Regions from separate parts of the Sphingomonas nostoxanthinifaciens genome, predicted to be linked through region 2. Evidence: predicted binding sites of a transcription regulator. Region 2 holds the regulator's gene; the other holds the start of a gene.
The links. Region 2 encodes LexA, which represses DNA repair genes until DNA is damaged. Its sites were predicted from a motif close to GTTCCNCNCTTGTTCT; they were not measured.
Positions count from the first base shown of each region.

Region 1 (7,415 bases), 890 kb from region 2:
GATATCGTCCTTGTCCCACTCGATGAAGGTGCGGTCCGCCATCGCGGCGTGGTGGATCGGCACCGTCTCGTCGAGGCGATGCTCGGTCAGCACGAAGCCGCCGACATGCTGCGACAGGTGGCGCGGGAAGGGCGCTGCGAGCAAGTGACCGACAAAATGAGCCAGCCGCTCGATCTCCGGATTGTCGAGGCTGAAGCCGGTCTCGCGGAAGCGCTCCTCTTCCATCTTGTTGGAGAAGCTGCCCCATACGGTCGAGACGAGGCGGCCGGTCACATCCTCGGTCAGGCCCAGCGCCTTGCCGACCTCGCGCACCGCCGAGCGCGAGCGATAGTGGATCACCGTCGCGACGATGCCGGCGCGGTGGCGGCCGTAGCGGCCATAGACATATTGCATCACCTCCTCTCGCCGCTCATGCTCGAAATCGACGTCGATGTCGGGCGGCTCGCTGCGTTCCTCCGACAGGAAGCGCGAGAAGAGCAGGTTGTTCGCCGCCGGATCGACCGAGGTGACGCCGAGCAAATAGCAGACCATCGAATTGGCGGCCGATCCGCGCCCCTGGCACAGGATCGGCGGATCCTGCGCGCGGGCGAAGTTGACCAGATCGTGGACGGTTAGGAAGTAATAGGCATAGTTGCACCGCCGGATCAGGCGGAACTCCTCGCGCAGCATGATCCGCACCTGGCGGGTGGTGCCGTCGGGCCATTTGAGGCGCGCGGCGGTGATCGTCAGATGCTGCAGCCAGCGCATCGGCCGCCAGCCCTCGGGCACCGGCTCGTGCGGATATTCGTAGCGAAGCTCGCCGAGATCGAAGCGGATGCGCGCGAACAGCCGCATCGCCTCGGCGAGCGCCTGCGGATGATCGCGGAACAGGGTCGCCATCGCCTGCGGGGATTTGAGGTGGCGTTCGGCATTGGCGTCCAGCCGGCGGCCGGCCGACTGTATCGTCACGCCCAGCCGGATGCAGGTGAGCACGTCCTGCAGCGGCCGATCCTCGGGCGCGGCGTAGAGCGCGTCGTTGAGCGCGAGCAGAGGTACGCCAGCTTGGGCCGCGATCCGGGCGAGGCGGGCGAGGCGGCGCCGGTCGGGCCCGCGCTCGGGCATCGCCGCGCCGAGCCATACGCGATCGGCTGCGGCGGTGCGGAGCGTGCGGAGGAGCGAAGGAAGGTCTTGCTTCGTCCCCTCCGTCATCCCGGCGGAGGCCGGGATCCAGGGCTCCACGCGCGACGTCGGCGGCGGGACTGGACCCCGGCCTTCGCCGGGGTGACGGGAGGGGAAAGGGATGATCGTCGCGCCTTCCGGCTCGCCTTCCTCCTCGCCCTCGTCGTTCGCTTCGAGCGGAGGTCGGGCCGGTCGCGACCGCAGCCGTGACGGCTCGAGCCGAACGGGGGGAGGCGGAGCATCCTCCGGCAGCAACGTCCGTTTGCCCGCCACCCGCGCCACGCCCTCGCCGTCGCGGCGTGTGCTTTCCGGCAGCACGATCAGCAGCAGGCCGTCGAGGTGGGCGAGCAGATCGGGCAGGCCCAGCACGCAGCCGCCCTTGTCGCTGCGCAGATTGCCCGCGGACAGCAAGCGGGTAAGCCAGCCCCAGCCGGCGCGATCCTCGGGATAAGCGATGATGTCGGGCGTGCCGTCGGCGAACACCAGCCGCGCGCCGGTGACGAGGCGGAAATCGGGTGGCGGCTCCTTCAGCGTCTCGTGCACGCCCGCGCGCGCGCGCTTGAGCGCATCCCATGCGCGCACCACGCCGGCGACGGTGTTGCGGTCGCAGATGCCGAGCCCGGCATGGCCCAGCGCGAGCGCGCGGCCGAGCAGGTCGCTGCCGTGGCTCGCGCCGTGGAGGAAGGAGAAATTGGTCGCGCAGGCGAGCTCGACATAAGGCGCGGCAGCCTCGCTCATGCGAACAGGCCGTGCAGATACCAGGCGGGCGTGGTCAGCTCGCGTTCGTGCAGGCCGTGGCGGAACAGCCAGAAGCGGTGGCCGGCGGCATCCTCCACCCGATAATAATCGCGGGTGAGGCCGCCGCGATCGCGCCGCCGCCACCATTCGGCGGCGATCCGCTCAGGCCCCTCCCATCGCGCGACGTCGTGCTGGCGCCCGGCCCAGGCGAAGCGGCGCGGTGGCCCCTCCGGCAGCGCATAGAGCACGTCGACCGGCTGCGGCGGATCGAGCAGGGTGAGCGGACGGAGCGGCGGCTCGTCGGGCTCGGGAGTTTCCCACACGACCGGCGCGGAGGGTGACGCGGCGACGCTCGCGCATTCGGGGATGTGGGTGTCGGCAGGTGCGGCGCGGTGGATGCGGCGCGTGCCGAGCCGCGCCGCCAGCCGATCGACCAGGGCATCGAGCGCCTCGGCCTCGCGTGCCGGTGCCAGATGATCCTCCTGCCGCGCCGCCAGCGGCTCGGTGGCGACCACGTCGAGCCGCACGCAATCGAAGCCAAAGCCGGGGTCGATCGGGTCGGCCAGCGCATCGAGCCGCTCGCGGAACAGGCGCATCACCGCCGGACCGTCGCGCGTCGGGCGGCCGGTGCCCACCTCCAGCCCGGCGACATGGCCGTCGCTGCGGAACAGGCGCGCGGCGAAGCGGCGGCCGCCCTGGTGGCGTTCGAGCAACATCGTCACCGTCTCGCCCAGCAATTCCTCGAGGCAGGCGAGCGCGTCGTCGACGCGGCCGATCGGCTCGGCGAAGCGGCGCAGCGCGAAGATCGGGGCGGGCAGGCGCTCGGGGCTGATGCGGCGATCCTCCTCGCCCAGCACGCGGATCAGCCGCAGCGCGAGATCGCCGAAGCGCGCCGCCAGCATCGCGCGCGGGCGTTCGGCGAGATGGCCGATCGTCTTGAGGCCGGCGCGGCGCAGCGCCACCGTCACGTCGGGCAGCGCCTCCAGCGCCTCGACCGGCAGGGCGCGAAGTTGAGGAAGTTGAGGGTGAAGCGGACCTATTTCGCCGGGCGGGCCGAAGCGGGCGAGCGCGCGCGCCTGCTCGGGCGTGGTGCCAAGCGCGAGCCGGGCGGTGACGCCGCCATCGGCAAGGCGGCGCGCGCACTCCGCCAGCAGAGCGGGTGCACCGTCAAAGGCGTGGGTGCAGCCGGTAATGTCGAGGATCGCACCGTCGGGCGCCTCGGCGGCCGCCATCGGCGTGTAGCGCGTGCAGCCCCGCACGATCCGTGCAAGCAGCCGCGCCTCGCCGGCATGGTCGCGGTCGCGCGCCACCAGATCGGGCATGCGCGCGCGGGCGTCGGCCAGCGTCAGGCCGGGGGCGAGGCCGGCGCGTGCGGCGACGTGCGATATGGCGGTGAGGCGCATCGCATTGCCGGTTTTCTCGACGAAGACGAGCAGGTGCGTTGATGCCTCACCCGCCAGCCGCGCGACGTCTTCCGCCAGCATCGGCAGGTGCAGCGCCAGATAGAGGCGCGAAGCGGCCATCGTCACGCTGCCACTCCAGCCGCGTCGCGGCGACCGGTGCGCCGCCGCGCTGGCGCGTGCATTCGACCATGAAAGCCGGCGCACCCGGCGCATCCGCCTCCAGCAACGGCGAGGGCGCAGCCGCGACGCACCAGCGGGTCGCAGCGGCCGACGGGCAGTGCGGATCGGACTGGCGCACCAGCAAGGCGGTCACGCCCGATCGCTCGGCGAACAAGGTCAGCCGGCGCGTGGCGGTGAGGTCGATCGCAGGCGAGGCCACGCCCGGCGCGATCACCGCCGTGCCCGCGGCGGGCGAGCGCACCACGTCCGCCGCCGCGCGCAGCAGGCTCGCCTCGTCGGGCGCGGTCACGAACAGCAGGCGCGCCGGATCGGCCCCCAGTTCGGCGAGGCCCGGCGGGTAGAGCCGGCCGCAGCGCGGCGCCCGATCCTGCGTCAGCCAGACGATATTGCCGCCACGCCCGCCCGCGCGCAGCGCCAGCAGCAGGGCGAAGCCGATCGCGCTCGGGCCGTCCTCGGGCCGCGCCGGCCAGAATTCGTGCAGCCGCCCGCGCGGTAATCCACCGCCCAGCGCCGTGTCGAGGCCGGCATGGCCCAGCGCGAAGCGCGTGGGCTCGGTCACCTGGTCGAACCCGGCGAAACGCTGGCGAAGCGGGGAGGAGGAGGGCGACTCGGTCATTCATGTTCACTCTATGTTCCATAGTCTCAACGCCAGCGATGCGAGTCAAGGTTCCTCAGTGACTTGGCGGCGGTGCTTGGCTACCGGCGGGATATGGCCCCCGGCGAATTCCTTCCCTCGATCGGGATCGTGATGCACGACTTCGCGCTGGGGGGGACCGAGCGGATCGCGGTGCGGCTCGCCTCGCGCTGGGCGATGGAAGGTGCGGCGGTCACCATCCTGTGCGGGAGTGGCGAGGGCGAGATGCGCGCGCTGCTCGATCCGGCGGTGCAGGTTGTGGCCGCGCCGCAGCCGATCGCGCGCGGCCGGGGATCGCGCCTGCGCCTTGCCCGCGCCGCGGCGGCGCATTTCGGCCGCGAGCCGGTCGACGCCGTCTTCCTTCCCGGCAATTTTCATTGGCCGGTGGCGCCCGCGCTGGCAGCACTGCCGCGCGCGCACCGCCCCGCAATCGTCGCGCAGGTGAGCGCGGCGCTCGCCAAGCCGCAGCGCCGGGCGCTGCGTCAGTTCCTGTTCGGACGGCGGATGAGGCTGTTGCTGAAAGGAGCGGATGCCATCGTCGCTCTCTCGGACGCCGCCACCGCGCAGGCCGAACGGATGGTCGGCCGCCCGATCGTGGCGACCATCCCGCTGCCCGCGCTGGAGGATCATATGCCAGCGCCGCTGCCGGTGCCCGATGGGCCGCCGATCATTCTCGCTGCGGGACGGCTGGTGCCGGAAAAGGGCTTCGACCTGCTGATCGTCGCCTTCGCGCGGCTCGATCGCGGCGATGCCGAGCTGGTGATCGTCGGCGAGGGGCCGGATCGCGCCCGGCTGGAGCGGCTGATTGCGCAGCATGGCCTGACCGCGCGCGTGCGGATGCCGGGCTATGTCGCCGATACGCGCGACTGGCTGGATCGGGCGCGGCTGTTCGTGCTGCCATCGCGTTTCGAGGGCTATCCGGCGGTGCTGATCGAGGCGCTCGCCGCCGGTCGCCCCGCGATCGTCACCAATTGCACGCCGGCGTCCGAGCTGATCGACGATCCCGTGGCTGGGCGGATCGTGCCGATCGACGATGCACCGGCAATGACGGCGGCGATGGCGGCGATGCTCGTGCTGCCGCCGTCCGATCCGGTGCAGCTGGCGATCCGGGTGGAGCGACACCGCATCGGCCCGGTCGCGTGGCATTATCTGGCGCTGTTCACCGGATTGGCGGCAAGCCGGCGGTGAGGATCGCCTACATCATCAATTCGGTGGAGGGCGGTGGCGCCGCGCTGCCGGTGCCGGCATTGTGCGGGGTGCTGCGCGCGCAGGGCGCTGAGGTGGTTGTTCTCGCGCTTACCCGACGCGATGGACGCGCGCTGCGGTCGATGCAGGCAGCCGGGCTGGAGGTGCGCGTGCGCGATGGCGGCAGGCGCGATCATCTTGCCGCCTTGCGCTGGCTGGATCGTGAAGTGCGCGCGATCGGCGCCACCCATTTGTGGACCTCGCTCAGCCGCGCGACCCTGCTCGGCCAGATTGTCGGCCAGCGGCAGCAACTGCCGGTGGCCAGCTGGCAGCATGCGGCGTGGCTGAAACCCGCCAATCTGCGGCTGCTGAAATTGCGCTGGCGTGCCTCCGCCATATGGGTGGCGGATTCGGATGCGGTGTGGCGCTATGCGCGCGATATCATGGGCGTGGACGAAGCGCGGCTGATGCTGTGGCCGATCTTTCGTGCCGATGCGGCTGCACCGCAGGCCGCACCGTGGCGGCCGGGCGAGCCGATGCGCATCGGCTCGCTCGGCCGGCTGCATCGCGTGAAGGGCTATGACGTGCTGGCGGATGCGCTGGCCACCGGGATCGACGCCCGCGTGACGATCGGCGGCGACGGCGATGCCGGGGCGGAACTGGGCGATCGATCGGGCGGGCGGCTGGATTTCGCCGGTTTCGTCGGCGATCCCCGCGCCTTTCTCGCCGGGCTGAATCTCTATCTCCAGCCGTCGCGCTCGGAGGGCTTTTGTCTCGCCGCGCACGAGGCGATGCAGGCCGGGCTGCCGGTGATCGCGAGCGCGGTCGGGGAGATCGCCCGGTCGGTGTTGCCGGGCGAGACCGGCTGGCTGGTGCCGCCCGGCGACGCGATCGCGCTCGCCGCCGCGCTGCGCGCTGCGCTGGCGCAGCCCGAACGTCTCGCCGCCATGGGCGCCGCGGGCCGCGCACGGCTGCTCAGCCGGTTCGGACCCGAGCGGTTCGTGGCGGCCGGGGCGGCGATCGTCGCGCGACTGCGCGAGACACGCGGCTGATCCGGGCTCAGCCCACTCGCCGCAGCGGTTGAACCACCACCGCCGGGGGCAGCGGCTCGAACGCGGCAAGATAGTCGATCGTCTTTGCCAGCGGCATCGGCGGGGCGAAGCGAAATCCCTGCACCGCCTGGCAGCCGAGGCGGGCGAGCGCCCACGCCTGCGCCTCCTCCTCCACGCCTTCGACGATGATGCGGATGCCGAGCGCACCCGCGATCCGGGCGACGCCGTCGATGATGGCGAAGCCGCGCGGCCCGTCGCCGACGAAGCTGCGATCGATCTTGATCGTGTCGACCGACATCGACAGCAAATGGCTGAGCGACGCGAAGCCGGTGCCGAAATCGTCGAGCGCGGCCGAAATGCCGTTGCGACGCAGCTCCGCAAGCTCGGCCGTCACCACATCGTTGTGTCGGCCGAGCGACACCAGTTCGGTGACCTCGATCGCCAGCGCGCTGCGCGGCATGCCGACCGCATCGAGCGCGTCGAGGATCGATCGGGCGATGCCGGGGCGGCGGAAGTCGAACGGCGACAAGTTGATCGCCACCGGCCTGATCGTCAGCCCGGCATCGCGCATGCCGCGCAGGTCGTCGCAGATCTTGGCCAGCATGAGCCGGGTGATGTCGACCGCGACATGCGCATCGGTCAGCGCGTCCTGCAGCGTGTCGCCGGCGACGATGACGCCCTCGCTGGTGCGGATGCGGCAGAGTGCCTCCAGCCCGATCGGCGTGCGCGTGGCGAGATCGACGATCGGCTGGTAATAAGGCGCGATGGCATCGTTGGCGATCGCCGCGCGGACGGTGCGCACCGCCGCCAGTCGCCGTGCGATGCGCGTGCCGAGGCGCGGCGTGTGGCAGACGAACCCGCCCTTGCCGGTGCTCTTCGCATGGTAGAGCGCAAGATCGGCGTGTCTGCGGACGATCTCATGCGCGGTGTCGCTGCCCGGAACCACGATGGCCGCGCCGATCGAGATTGACGGCGTCAGCATCTGCCCGGCGCAGTCGGCAGGATGGTCGATCGTGGCGAGCAGCGTCTTGCTGAGCCGTTCGACCTCCGCCTCGGGTTCGGCGC
Region 1 covers NZ_CP082839.1:1,730,829-1,738,243, forward strand. The annotation lists gene K8P63_RS08340 (error-prone DNA polymerase) at 1-1,896, opposite strand, end outside; gene K8P63_RS08345 (Y-family DNA polymerase) at 1,893-3,419, opposite strand; gene K8P63_RS08350 (ImuA family protein) at 3,346-4,095, opposite strand; gene K8P63_RS08355 (glycosyltransferase) at 4,228-5,301, shown strand; gene K8P63_RS08360 (glycosyltransferase family 4 protein) at 5,298-6,350, shown strand; gene K8P63_RS08365 (EAL domain-containing protein) at 6,358-7,415, opposite strand, start outside.
Region 1: K8P63_RS08350 (ImuA family protein) is a predicted target of LexA. The motif match lies at 4,100-4,115, and genes of this name have one in related genera.

Region 2 (7,415 bases):
CGACCACCACCATGCGGTTGGTCTTGTTGAGGCTCGCGAGCACGGTCGCCTTGTCGAGCGGGCGCAAGGTGCGCAGGTCGATCACCTCGGCGTCGATGCCCTCTTCGGCCAGCTGCTTGGCGGCTTCCAGCGAGACGCCGACGCCGATCGAATAGCTGACCAGGGTCACGTCCCTGCCCGGCTTCACGACGCGCGCCTTGCCGATCGGCAGGACGTAATCGTCGAGCTTCGGCACGTCGAAGCTCTGGCCGTAGAGCAGCTCGTTCTCGAGGAACACGACCGGATCGTTCGAGCGGATCGCCGCCTTGAGCAGGCCCTTGGCATCCGCCGCCGAATAAGGCGCGATCACGATCAGGCCAGGCACGGCCGCATACCATGGCCCATAATTCTGGCTGTGCTGCGCGCCGACGCGGGCCGCGGCGCCGTTCGGCCCGCGGAACACGATCGGGCAGCGCATCTGGCCACCCGACATATAATTGGTCTTGGCGGCCGAGTTGATGATGTGGTCGATCGCCTGCATGGCGAAGTTGAACGTCATGAACTCGACGATCGGGCGCAGGCCGGCCATCGCCGCGCCGGTGCCGATGCCGGCAAAGCCATATTCGGTGATCGGCGTGTCGATGACGCGCTTCGGGCCGAACTCCTGCAGCAGGCCCTGCGTCACCTTATAGGCGCCCTGATATTCGGCGACCTCTTCACCCATCACGAAGATGCGGTCGTTGGTGCGCATCTCTTCCGCCATGGCGTCGCGCAGCGCGTCGCGCACGGTGGTGCGGACCAGCTCGGTGCCCTCGGGCACCTCGGGATCGTCGCGCGTGTCGGCGACGTCCGCGACGAGCGCGCGCGCGGCGGTCTCCATCCGCTTGGGCGCCGTTTCGGAGCGGCTCTCGCCCTCCGGCTCGGTCTTCTGGTCGGACGGCTGCTGGACCGGCTCCGCCTTGGGCGCGGGCGCGGCCGAGGCATCCTCGTCCTCGCCGAGGATCAGCGCGATCACCGCGCCGACCTTCACATTGTCGGTGCCCTCGGCGACGACGATCTTCGACACGGTGCCTTCGTCGACCGCCTCGAACTCCATCGTCGCCTTGTCGGTCTCGATCTCGGCCAGCACGTCGCCGGACTTGACCGTGTCGCCTTCCTTGACGAGCCATTTGGACAGGGTGCCTTCCTCCATCGTCGGGGAAAGCGCGGGCATTTTGAGTTCAATCGGCATCGTGTCTCGCGCTCAATAGGTGTCGACGAGGACGTCGGTGTAAAGCTCGGCGGCGTCAGGCTCGGGGCTCTCCTCCGCGAACGCGGCCGAGTCGGCCACGATCTTGCGGATATCCTTGTCGAGCGCCTTCAGCTGCTCCTCGCCGATGCCGCGCTCGGCGAGCACGCGGGCGAGATGATCGATCGGGTCCGACTTGTCGCGAACCGACTGCACTTCCTCGCGCGAGCGATACTTGGCCGGATCGGACATCGAGTGACCGCGATAGCGATAGGTCTTCAGCTCGAGCAACACCGGGCCCTTGCCGGCCTGCACCCATGCGAGCGCGGTCTCGGCCGCGCCGCGCACCGCCTGCACGTCCATGCCGTCGACCTGGATGCCGGGGATGCGGAAGCTTTCGCCGCGCTTGTAGAGCTGATCCTCGGACGAGGCGCGATTGACGCTGGTGCCCATCGCATATTGGTTGTTCTCGATCACGAAGATCACCGGCAGCTTCCACAGCTCCGCCATGTTGAAGCTTTCGTAGACCTGGCCCTGATTGGCCGCACCGTCGCCGAAATAGACGAGCGCGACGCCGCCATCCTCGGCATACTTATGCTTGAAGCCGAGGCCCGCGCCGATCGACACCTGCGCACCGACGATGCCATGGCCGCCGTAGAAGCCATGCTCGACCGAGAACATGTGCATCGAGCCACCCTTGCCGCGCGAAATGCCGGCGGCGCGGCCAGTAAGCTCGGCCATGATGACCTTGGGATCGATGCCGTAGGCCAGCATGTGGCCATGGTCGCGATAGCCGGTGACGACCGAATCACGCCCGACCGTGAGCGCCGACTGAAGGCCGACCGCGACCGCTTCCTGGCCAATGTAGAGGTGGCAGAAGCCGCCGATCAGGCCGAGTCCGTAAAGCTGCCCGGCCTTTTCCTCGAAGCGGCGGATGAGCAGCATCTGCCGGTAGAATTCGAGCAGTTCCTCGTTCGTGCCCTCGTAGTGGGCCGGTTCGGGCGGACGCTCGCGGTTGGGGGCGGCAAGGGGTGCCACCTCCGACTGCGGTTTCGCGGTTCGGGCTGCTCGGGCCAAGGCGTTCGCTCTCCTGCAGAAACGTGTTGCGCCCCTATAGGACCGAGTTCCGGCCGACCACAATGCATCTAACGCATACGCCATTGCATTGGACGCAACTCAGTTGCCGGGAAGGATTACCTCATCGGGCCGGATCTGCCCGGTCTGGCGGCGGATCAATTCGTCGGCATAATCGGGATCGACATGATGCGGATCGAGCAATCCGGCATGATGCGCGAGGCGATCACGCGTCGCCTGCAGCGACTGGAGCTGCGCCAGCCGCACGGCGCGCTGATGGCGATATCCGGCGAGCGACGTCAGCCCGTTCGGGCCGACGATGGCCGCGCCGGCGAAATAAGCGATCACGAACAGCGCGATCGCCGGCCCGATGGCGGACCGGATGAGTGAACGGGCCGGACGTTTCGACATGGTAAAAAGCGAATCACGAATCATCCCGTGATTCAAGCATTTTCCGGCCCATACAGGCTGGCGGGATCAGCACGGAGGTGCAATGATCGCACCAAATAGCGAAAGTCCTGCCGGTGAAAAAGCTCCTACTCGCCTGCGCCGCGTCGGTCCTACTGGGCGCAGCGCCGGTTCCGAAGGCGCCCTTCCCCGCCTTTCTCGATCGATTTCTCGAGGAGGACTTCAAGGTCGAGCCGACCTATGCCGTCTATCAGGGGCGGCACGACCATGACGGCGAACTGCCCGACTGGAGCGACGCGGGGCTGAAGAGCAAGGCCGCTTTCTATCGTGCGGCGATCGCGCAGGCGCAGGGCTTTACCGACAACCGACTGACGCGCGACCAGCGCTTCGAGCGCGATTACCTGATCGCGGTCGCGCGCGGGCGGCTGTTCTGGCTGGAGGATGCCGACCAGCCGCATCGCAACCCGTCTTATTATATCTCGATGCTCGATCCGAACGTCTATGTCGCGCGGCCCTACGCCGACGCGGCGACGCGGATGCGCGCGGTGACGGCGTTCGCACGGCATATTCCGGCCGCGGCGGCGCAGGTCCGCGCCAATCTGCGCATGCCGATGCCGCTGACCTTCATCAATTTCGGCAAAGCGGGCTTTCAGGGCCTCGCCGATTATTACGCCAAGGATGTTCCGGCAGCATTTGCCGGGGTTAAGGACGCCAAGCTGCAGGCCGATCTCGCCGCGGCGACCACCGCCGCGGCGACAGCGCTGCACGGGCTCGCCGAATGGCTGGAGCAGAATCGTGGCGCCGCGACGCAGGATTTCGCGCTCGGGCCCGAGCGGTTCCAGCGCATGCTCTACGCCACCGAGATGGTGGATACGCCGGTCGCCGAACTGGAAGCAGTTGGCCGCGCCGACCTCAAGCGCAACCAGGATGCCTTGAACGAAGCCTGCGCTGCTTATGCCCCCGGCGCCTCGATCACCGACTGCACCGCGAAGGCGAATGCGCACAAGGGCGAGGGCGGCCCGGTCGCGACCGCGCGCCGCCAGATCCCCGAGCTGCGCGCCTTCGTTCTGGCGAAGCAGCTCGTCACCATTCCCGGCACGGAGCAGGCGCTCGCCAACGAGGCGCCGCCGTTCATGCGGCAGAACACCGCCTATATCGATCCGCCCGGACCGTATGAGCATGGCCTGCCCTCGGTCTATTATATCTCGCCGCCGGATCCGGCATGGACGCCCGAGGTGCAGCGCGCCTCGACGCCGGGCGAAACCAACCTGCTGTTCGTCACGGTGCACGAGGTGATGCCGGGCCATTTCCTCCAGTTCCTGCACGCCAACCGCTCGCCGTCCTTCTTCAGCCGGGTGTTCGTCGGCAATGCCTTCGCCGAGGGCTGGGCGCATTATGCCGAGGAGATGATGTGGGAGGCCGGCCTGCGGAAGGGCGATCCCGAGGCGCATATCGGCCAGCTCGCCAACGCACTGCAGCGCGACTGCCGCTACCTCTCGGCGATCGGCCTGCACACGCAGGGCATGACGGTCGAGCAGTCACGCAAGATGTTCGTCGAGCAATGCTACCAGGCCGAGGGTACCGCGCGGCAGCAGGCGGCGCGCGGCACCTACGACCCGGCCTATCTCGTCTACACGATGGGCAAGTTGATGATCCGCCGGCTGCGCACCGACTGGACGGCGACGCATGGCGGCCGCGCAGGCTGGAAGGCGTTCCATGACGAATTGCTCGATCATGGCGGTCCGCCCATCCCGCTGGTGCGCGGATTGATGATGGACACCAAAAGCACCGCCGCCTTTTGACGGCCGAGCGGTCGGCGGCGCAGCGCGCGCCGCCGACCCTTGCGTCACGCGGCGGTGTGGATCGCCAGCTCGTTGCCCGACGGATCGCGGAAGTGGAAGCGCCGCCCACCGGGGAAGGCGAAGATCGGGTGCGTGATCGCACCACCGGCGGCGCTGACCGCCGCCAGCGCCGCTTCGAGATCGGCCACGCGGATCGCCGGCAGCGGTGCCGCCGTGCGCTCCGCGACATCGGCCTGCAGGCCGATGTCGACGTCGCCCGTCATCGTGCAGGCGTAAGTCGGCCCGAAGGCCGTGAGGCTCCAGCCGAATACGCTTTCATAGAATGCCGTCGTCGCGGCGATGTCGGTCGCCGGAAGCTCGATGAAATCGGTGCGCGCGGTCTGCATGGTCACACCTCAATAACGGCGGAGCAGCCCCGCCAGCTTGCCCTGGATGCGCACCTGCCCCGGCCGATAACGCTGCGGATCGTAGGCGCGGTTGGCCGGATCGAGCCGGATCATCTTGCCCTCGTGACGGAAATATTTGAGCGTCGCCTCGCTATCGTCGATCAGCGCCACCACGATCTCGCCGTCGCGCGCGGTTTCGCCGCGGCGGACCAAGGCATAATCACCGTCGAGGATGCCGGCCTCGACCATCGAATCGCCTGCCACCTCCAGCGCATAATGCTCGCCGGGTCCGAGCAGGGCCGCCGGCACGGAGAGCGTGCTGCGTCCCTCCAGCGCCTCGATCGGCATGCCGGCGGCGATCCGCCCGTGCAGCGGCAGTTCGAGCACGTCGTTCGCCGCAGGAAGCACCAGCTTGGGCGCAGACGCCGGGGGACGCGAGGGCTTCGGCGCGGCGGTCTTCACCGCGTCGGGCAGGCGTAGCACCTCCAGCGCGCGGGCGCGGTTGGGCAGGCGGCGGATGAAGCTGCGCTCCTCCAGCGCCGAGATCAGACGGTGGACGCCCGACTTCGACTTGAGATCCAATGCGTCCTTCATCTCCTCGAACGAGGGCGAGACGCCGGTCTCGCTCAACCGCTCATTGATGAAGCAAAGCAGCTCATGTTGCTTGCGCGTCAGCATGTGATCCGTCCCTACAGAACCTTTAAGGAACGTGTAGGGAACAACCACGCGCCTGTCAAGCGATGCGGAGGATATCCACAGGATCCCCCACAGCCGCCGGCCCGATACGACCCGGTCGCACGATCAGCGCATCGGCCTGCGCCAGCATCGCCAGCGCGGCACTGTCCTGACCGACCAGCGGATGCACCATGTCCCCGTCGATCCGCCCGCGCAGGAAATCGGTGCGTTCGCCAACCGCCGGCAGCCCGGCGGCGAGGCGCGCCCTTCCGAAGGCCGGCAACGGATCGGGACAGCCGGCGAGGTGCGCGACAAGCGGCAGCAGGAAGAGCTGCGCCGTGACGAACGCCGACACGGGATTGCCCGGCAGGCCGAGCACCACTGCGTCGCCGAGCCGCCCGGCGAGCACGGGCTTGCCTGGCCGCATCGCGACCCGCCAGAAATCAATCGTCGCGCCCGCCTCGATCAACGCCGGGCGCACGAGGTCATGGTCGCCGACCGAGGCGCCGCCGGTCGTCACAACGATGTCTGCGCAATCCGCCGCGGCGCGAAACGCTCCCACCAGCGAGCCCAGACGATCGGGCACGATGTCCCCGCTCGCGACGATGGTCACCGTGCCGGCCAGCATCGCCATGAGCATCGGGCCATTGGATGCAGGCAAACCATCCACGGCGCTGCCCGGTGCGACCAGTTCGTCGCCGGTCGAGAGGATGCATATGCGCGGGCGGCGGCGGACCGGCAGAGCGCCGTGCCCGCCGATCGCCGCGAGCGCGATCCGCGCCGGGCTCAGCCGCTCACCCTGCGTGATGAGCCGGTCGCCGCCGGCGAAATCCATTCCGCGTCGCCGCACATGCGCGCCCGGCCGGGCAGGCCCGTCGCCCGCGAGACGCAGCAAATCGCCGTCCCGCGCCGCTTCCTCCTGAACCAGCACGGTGTCCGCACCGGCCGGCATCGCCGCGCCGGTGAAGATGCGTGCGGCCTCGCCCGGCGCCAGCGCTCGATCGAGCGCACCGCCGGCCTTGCTCTCGCCGACAACCGTCAGCGTGCCCTGCAGGTCGGCGAAGCGCAGCGCATAGCCATCCATCGCCGACAGGTCCGCCGCGGGCTGCGTGCGCTGCGCGACCACGTCCGCCGCTGCCCAGCGGCCGGCCGCCTCGGCTAGCGACGCCTGTTCGATCGACAGCGGCGGTGCGAGCGCCAGCAGCCGCGCCTGCGCGTCGGCCGCCTGCAGCATCGTCACGGGCGCACCCAATCGCCCGATCGGCCACCCGCCTTGGCGGCCAAACCGATCGCGCCGATGGTCATCGCCCGATCGATCGCCTTGGCCATGTCGTAGAGCGTGAGCAGCGCGACCGAGACGGCCGTCAGTGCCTCCATCTCGACCCCGGTCTTGCCGTCGGTGACGACGGTGGCGGTGCAGTCGATCCCGCCCTCGACGAACGCAAGGTCGACACTGGCGGAACTGATCGGCAACGGATGGCACAGAGGCACCAATTCGGCGGTGCGCTTCGCCGCCATGATCCCCGCGATCCGTGCGACCGCAAGCGCATCGCCCTTGGCGAGCGTGCCGGCGCGGATCGCGTCGAGCGCCGCTCCGGTCATGGCGATATGGCCGGTGGCCACGGCGGTGCGCTTGGTGACGGCCTTGTCCGACACATCGACCATGTGCGCCGCGCCGGCATCGTCGAGATGGGTCAGCCGGGTCATGCGCCGGTCAGCAGCCGCCGCGTGGCCGCCTCCACGTCCGCCTGCCGCATCAGGCTCTCGCCGACGAGGAAGGCGCGCACGCCATGTGCCGCCATCGCATCGAGATCGGCCTTGTCCCCCAGCCCGCTCTCGGCGACGAACAGGCAGTCGGCCGGC
Region 2 covers NZ_CP082839.1:841,043-848,457, reverse strand. The annotation lists gene K8P63_RS03875 (pyruvate dehydrogenase complex E1 component subunit beta) at 1-1,210, opposite strand, end outside; gene pdhA (pyruvate dehydrogenase (acetyl-transferring) E1 component subunit alpha) at 1,223-2,245, opposite strand; gene K8P63_RS03865 (FtsB family cell division protein) at 2,384-2,692, opposite strand; gene K8P63_RS03860 (DUF885 domain-containing protein) at 2,806-4,491, shown strand; gene K8P63_RS03855 (VOC family protein) at 4,536-4,877, opposite strand; gene lexA (transcriptional repressor LexA) at 4,887-5,555, opposite strand; gene K8P63_RS03845 (molybdopterin molybdotransferase MoeA) at 5,611-6,792, opposite strand; gene moaC (cyclic pyranopterin monophosphate synthase MoaC) at 6,789-7,259, opposite strand; gene trpC (indole-3-glycerol phosphate synthase TrpC) at 7,256-7,415, opposite strand, start outside.